DNA from 3 places in the Viridibacillus sp. FSL E2-0187 genome. Region 2 is predicted to be linked to each of the others. Evidence: predicted binding sites of a transcription regulator. Region 2 holds the regulator's gene; each other region holds the start of a gene.
The links. The regulator LexA, encoded in region 2, represses DNA repair genes until DNA is damaged. The targets are predictions, from matches to a motif close to CGAACATATGTTCG.
Positions count from the first base shown of each region.

Region 1: MHH85_RS17620 (Y-family DNA polymerase) is a predicted target of LexA. The motif match lies at 822-835, and genes of this name have one in related genera.
Region 3: MHH85_RS07765 (type IA DNA topoisomerase) is a predicted target of LexA. The motif match lies at 1,015-1,028, and genes of this name have one in related genera.

Region 1 covers NZ_JBBOVG010000001.1:3,628,826-3,631,104, forward strand. Annotated here, with positions in the region: gene MHH85_RS17620 (Y-family DNA polymerase) at 1-804, opposite strand, end outside; gene MHH85_RS17625 (MetQ/NlpA family ABC transporter substrate-binding protein) at 1,105-1,923, opposite strand; gene MHH85_RS17630 (methionine ABC transporter permease) at 1,940-2,279, opposite strand, start outside.
Region 2 covers NZ_JBBOVG010000001.1:2,943,822-2,946,100, reverse strand. Annotated here, with positions in the region: gene MHH85_RS14455 (DUF7010 family protein) at 1-103, opposite strand, end outside; gene MHH85_RS14450 (hypothetical protein) at 423-581, shown strand; gene lexA (transcriptional repressor LexA) at 1,157-1,777, opposite strand; gene yneA (cell division suppressor protein YneA) at 1,944-2,258, shown strand; gene MHH85_RS14435 (YneB family resolvase-like protein) at 2,255-2,279, shown strand, end outside.
Region 3 covers NZ_JBBOVG010000001.1:1,621,093-1,623,371, reverse strand. Annotated here, with positions in the region: gene MHH85_RS07765 (type IA DNA topoisomerase) at 1-977, opposite strand, end outside; gene MHH85_RS07760 (DUF5983 family protein) at 1,595-1,924, opposite strand; gene MHH85_RS07755 (Ig-like domain-containing protein) at 2,209-2,279, shown strand, end outside.

The DNA of each region.
Region 1 (2,279 bases), 690 kb from region 2:
GTTATAGTCACGCATTAAAATTTGCCCTTTACCATAACTTATTTGCCCTTCAATTATTGGTTCGCCAAGTTCAGAAAGATCAATTCCCCACGCATGATGATAAAGCTGATTACCCATAATACCAAAACGAGCCTCTAGTGTTTTTAAATCTGCTTTTGCTAAATCCCCTACTGAAAAAATCCCCATATGATTAAGCGAGCGTTCTGTCTGTCTCCCAATACCCCACATCTTAGAGAGTGGTGATGTAGGCCATAACTTTTCTTCCACATCTTCATATCCCCATTTAGCAAATCCTGTTTTTTTCGCTTCTAAATCAAGCGCTAGCTTTGATAACAACATATTAGGCCCCATACCGACGGCACTTGGAATTCCAAACTGGTTGTAAATATCTCGTTGTATCTTCTGCGCAGTTTGTTCAACTGGTCCCCATAATTTTTCTGTTCCTGTTAAATCAATAAAACTTTCATCAACACTATAAATATGGATAGCTTCCTTTGGGACGTAACTGTTGAGTAGGCGTGTAATTTCCATTGAAACGCGGATGAAGAAGTCCATTTTAGGTTCAAATAGCCTAATATCTGGATGCTTCGGAATTTCATAGAGGCGTGTGCCAGTTTTTACTTGGAAACGTTTTTTCATCATTGGTGATGCTGCTAGCACGATACTTCCCTTTTGATTGAAGTTACCAACTACCGCAATTGGCGTCTTCATCACATCTAAATGCTCTAACGTTGCAATACAACTCGCATAGAAGCAACGCATATCAATACACATAATTGATCGCCTTGGCATGTTTTCGTACATAACCTATCCTCCAATAGAGAACATTTGTTCTTATTTTAAATTGAGATGAGTGAGATGGCAAGTGGGAATATAAGGAATTGGGGATTTACTTTCAATTAGGCGGATTTCATAATAAAAAAAGACTACTGCACACTTTTAAGTGTGCAGTAGTCCTTTTAGATAAATGCCATCGTACTCAGTCATCCAGCTTCAGTGGCCAGACTCTCGAGGTCACTTCCACCTTCTCGGTTGAAAACTGAAAGTACGTTTTCAATTCGAAGGTTCCAGTGCTTGTCGAGTCTAAACGGGCCACTTCAGCATTTATTTCATCCAGTCAGGTTTGCCGAAGCCTTTGAATTCTTCATCGATGATTTTTTCGAATTCTTCTGATTTAACGATTTCTAAAATGTCTTTTGCTAGTTGTGAATCTTTATTTTCTTCCTTAACTGCAATAACATTACGGAATTTATCAGGCATGTTTTCTAAGAATAGTGCATCTTGTAATTTAAGTCCTGCTGCAAGCGCGAAGTTTCCTGGGACACCAACAAGGTCAGCACTTTCGATTGCACGAGGTAGACCCGCTGCTTCGATTGGTTGGAACACTAAGTTTTTAGGATTTTCAACAACGTCTTTTTCAGATGCTTTTAGCTCTTCGATGTTAGGGTCAATTTTGATAAGACCTTGTTCTTGTAATGCTAATAATGTACGTGCCGCATTTGATGGATCGTTAGCAATCGCTACTTTTGCACCGTCTTTAATATCATCAATTGATTTAAAATCTTTTGCAAAGAAGCCCATTGGTGCAGTTGGCACGTTGATTAGACCAGCTAACTTCATTTTGTTCTGTTCATTAAAGTTTTGAAGATAAATTGAGTGTTGGAAAAGGTTTGCATCAATATCACTAGAATCTAATGCTTTATTTGGTTGTACATAGTCACTGAATTCAACCGTTTTTACTTTATAGCCTTTTTTCTCTAATTGCGGGATGATTGCTTTATTTAACATGTCACTATATGGTCCTGCAGTTGCGCCAATTTTAATGTCTTTTGAATCCTTTGGTTTGCTTTCATCTTTGTTACCACATGCAACTAAAGCTGTTGCTAATACGAATAATAACGCTGCTAGTAAAAACTTTTTCATTTTCAAATCTCCCCTTTTATCGTTTATCAATTGCTTTTGAAATGGCATCGCCTGAAAGTTGAATAATTTGGACGATAACAATTAAAATGACAACTGTCGCAATCATAATTGTGTTGTCATAGCGGTAATAACCAAAACGGATAGCCAAGTCACCAATTCCGCCACCGCCGACAATACCAGCCATTGCGGAATATGCTACTAAACTAATAATCGTCATTGTCACCCCTTGAATAATACCCGATTTCGCTTCAGGTAATAGCACATCTCGTATGATCATCCACGGTGTTGCACCGACAGCTATTGATGCTTCGATGACACCTTTATCAACTTCACGCATAGACGTTTCTACTAGTCTC
Region 2 (2,279 bases):
GTGTGAAAATTAAGAATACAATCGCGCCAGACAGCAATATTGGGAATCCTTTTTTTGCTTCAAAAATGATTTCTTTTTGTAATTCATCCAAAGTTTTACTCATAAATACACTCCTTCATAAAATTGGTATAATATTTCTATAATATACCAGTGTTTAACTAGCTTTTCTATAGCTGATTGTTAAACGGAATTGCTTTAGGGATTATCGTTTACCGATGTCACCAATTTGGGGTATTAACCAAGTATACTTCGCTAAGTTAAATCAAAGGTTAGGATATTTACTTTCCACTCTGCCTATTTTTAAATTACTTTGATTCAAATGGATGAGTAAAATCTCTAAAATAAAAAACAATTAAAGGGATATTAGGTAAAATATAGAATATAACAAATGTGGGAAAATAATCATTCGGAGGTTGATATTAATGAAAAAGTCGATGTTATCTATTGCTGCTTTACTAGTCTTGAGTTTATCGTTTGGTGCAAGTGCAAATGCTACACCACCAAGTAATGGATGGGAAGGTGGAGGTGGTAGTGTTAAGCCGCCTAAGTGCAATAATCAAGGTCAATGCCCAATTGCCTAATGACAACGAAACAAGAGCATCCTTCGGGGTGCTTTTTTTGCTTTGACATAAACGAATGCCTAAATGACTAAAACCCCTTATTGGATGGCGTTCGTTTGCATAAGTGTGAAATATATAGAATGTCAAATATGTAAAATACTTCTTAACTTCTATTGCCGTATATTCGTGAAGGCGGTGATGATTGGTTGAGAAGAAATTGAATCCTAAACAATGTGCCTTTGCTAATCAACAAGAGAAGTATTGGAATACCTCACAAGTATCATTCGTGGCGGAAAGTGACCAATACTTGAAAATGTATTAATAGTTAAAATCGTTGAGGCTCTATGTTTCAACGGTTTTTTACTTACCACGATTCAATCTCTCGTGGTAACGCATTTAATTACTACTTAATTTTAACGATTTGTTTTTTGCTTATCTTTTGTAACTAAAATATAAAATAAATCACGATAACGATATATGGGACTGCGTGATATAGATTGTGCGATTATACTAACTATATATTTTGGTTATGTATATAAAAAAAGATTGCAAGAATCAATATTTCACTGATTCCTACAATCCGATATAGTTGTGCCTTATAATACGTTACGATACAAACCAACTACTTTTCCTAAGATGGAAACTTGATCTACAATAATTGGCTCCATAGAAGAGTTTTCTGGCTGTAAGCGGAAATAAGATTCTTCTTTAAAAAATCGTTTTACAGTTGCTTCATTATCCTCTGTCATCGCAACAACAATTTCGCCATTACTCGCGGTTGCTTGTTGTTTCACGATTACATAGTCTCCATCTAATATACCAGCTTCGATCATAGATTCGCCCATAATTTCAAGCATAAAAATTTGATCCTCAGTTGTTCCGTAAGAATCCGGAATTGGGAAGTATTCTTCAATATTCTCAATTGCAGTAATAGGAAGGCCTGCAGTAACTTTACCAACTAGCGGTACATGTACAACACCTTGTTTTGCGATTGTAGAATCTTGCTGATCTAAAATTTCGATTGCACGAGGTTTCGTTGGATCTCGTCGAATCAGCCCTTTGCTCTCAAGTCTAGCAAGATGTCCGTGGACTGTAGAACTTGATGCAAGACCAACTGCTTCACCAATTTCACGGACGGAAGGTGGGTATCCTTTAGTGCGAACTTCCTCTTTGATGAAAGACAATATATCTTCTTGTCTTTTCGATACTTTTTTCAATCCAATCACCTCTTTATCTCATACTATGTAAAAGTTATTAATAGTATAGCATTAGCGAACAAACAGTGCAAACATAAGTTCGAAAAAGCCGTTGACAAAAACAAACGTTCGGTTTATATTGAGAACATACATTCCGAACAGGTATTCGAAAAAGGGGAGAATAAGTGTGAGTTGGTTCAAAAAAAATCAATATATTACATTACTTTTTGGATTTTGCGTAATCTTTACAACAATATTAGTAGTTGTAAATAGTGGGAAAACATCATATAAAGAAATTAAAGTCCATGACGGAGATACTTTAATTTCTCTTGCAGATAGATATAAAGGGAAAATGGCTAACCATGAATGGATAGCAAAAGTTAAAAATGAAAATAATTTAATTGACGATACTATATATGCGGGGCATACTCTAATAGTTCCGGAACATGATAATTTAAAAGTTCCAAATATAGGAGTAGAAGTGGCGAGTGATAAAAGATGAAACAAAAAATAGCTATTCTCT
Region 3 (2,279 bases), 1.3 Mb from region 2:
GATCTTGGATAAGAGACTAGCTTTTTCTCATACAAACCTTGCACAACTTCCAACACTTTTGCTGGGCTGTATTTCCATATTTTATTGGCTTTAGCTTGTAATGTAGAAAGTGCATGTAACTTCGGAGGTTTAACATGCTTCCGTGCTTTTTTGACATCTCTAATCACACCTGGCAGGATTTCACCTTCAGTAATACTAGCTTGATGAAGTATTTGCTCGACTTCTTCCCGCTTATCCTTCTTAATAGCCGCTTTCCCTTTATATGGCCCTTTTTCAGCTAAAAATTCAGCTGTTAGTTCATAGAAATTGGTCGGTTTAAAATGTTCGATTTCTTGTTGTCTTTGATAAATCATATAGACTGTTGGAGATTGCACACGACCAATCGACATTGTTTCATTCAGACCCTTTGCCTTTAGTAGCATCGTATATAAGCGGCTTGCATTCATCCCAACGAGCCAATCACTGATTTGACGTGCCTGCGCTTCATAATACAACAGTAGATCCTTGTCATTATTTCGCAAATTGGCGAACCCTTTGCGTATCTCATCTACCTCAAGCGAATTAATCCAAAGTCGCTGAACTGGCTTCTGACGTACACCCGTTTGACGATAGATGGAATAAAAAATATTAGAGCCTTCTCTGTCCACGTCACATGCGTTTATAAGAACATGCGCTTCTTTAAACAGTCGCTTCACTTCTTGAAACTGATCCCACTTGCCCTTTGCCACTCGGAATTCATAGTTATCCGGGATCATCGGCAATTGTGCCAGCGACCAGCGTTTCCATTCTGGCTTGTAATCTGCCGGTTGTTTTAATTCTACTAGATGCCCTATCCCCCATGTAATCGTAGCTCCATCTGGAAACGTCTGATTCGGGGCAATTTCTATGTAATGTTTTGTTTTCTTTGCTACTTGAAAAGCATCTGCATAGGCTTTCGCCTGCGATGGTTTTTCAGCTAAAATCACTGTAAGTCCCATACTAACACCTCTATTTATATCCTTACTCGTATCATACCGAAAATTTGTTCGGTTGGCTATTGGAGAACGAGAAAAACGCTCCAAAAGTGGGCTGACTTTTGAAACGTTGTTGAGGTTCTAACATACATTCTTTTAATTTTATCTTTCCTAATACCTCAGGACCTTGGTTATATGCACAAATAACTTCTTTCTCAAATTAGTCGTCATCTTCACCCCAAAGAACTCTATGTTTGCATTCAAAATAAAAAGGCAACGATAGCTTGTTAGCTCGTTGCCCTTTTATCAGGAGTAAAATACATCACATGTTACGGCTCAATAGTACTTAAATCACTAAGCATTTTGACACACCGACGTGTTAAAGTACTAACGGTATTGGTGAATGATGGATTAGACAATTACTTTATTATACTGTGCTTAATTACCCTTTTTTATACATGATAAGTGAATTATTTTTATTGTGAATGCACATCGACCCACTTCTTTCTATTATGTATACGATGAATGTCTCTCCTCCAATTCCACAGAATCAGCGTTCCACATCAATTCCATTAAATAAAAAAGAGGAAACAATTTAATGCCTCCACTTTAGCTTATTCATATATTCTAGCAATCTGTTCCTATTCGTAACGTACTACTCTTGACGAGATTTCTGATACTGGTTCAATCAGAAGCCATGTACAGTTTTTTCCTTCTGCATAACCCATGAAATATAATAAGTCTTTCGGTAAATCTTTGTCTTCCGTGATATTTTCAAATAAAGGGATAAACCAACCTTGATCTCCTTTAGGGTAAACAGTAAGCCCCATCTCATTTGTAGAAGTTAATTGGACTTGTGTTTTCAACCACTCCACAGTTTCTTCAGAAATACTAAAAGTGGATACTGTTAGCATGGTTTCAACTAATTTCACTTTTTGAGCATTGATATCAAAACTTTTTTCTTCAGTCATAATAATTCCTCCTTTTATATCTTTATTAAGTTAAGCCGTATCTTTTCATTCTACATTATTTATAGCTCTGTGAAAGCTGCAGTTGTAGCTTTCTTCACTGTTACTCTACCGATAATTTATGATGCTTTGCCTTCTGTTGTGAATAACCGTGAAAGTGATATTGTTTTGTTTGTGTTAAGGTCGATTTCATATCTATTCAATAAAATGATATTAAATTGATAATTTATAAGGGATTCTACTTAATAAATGTTATAATTTTCAAAGTGAAAAGGAGGAGAGATTATTTGAAATATTTTACTAAAGTTATTCTATTATCATTTTTAGGGCTATTATGTCTATTTGCATTTTCTCTAAA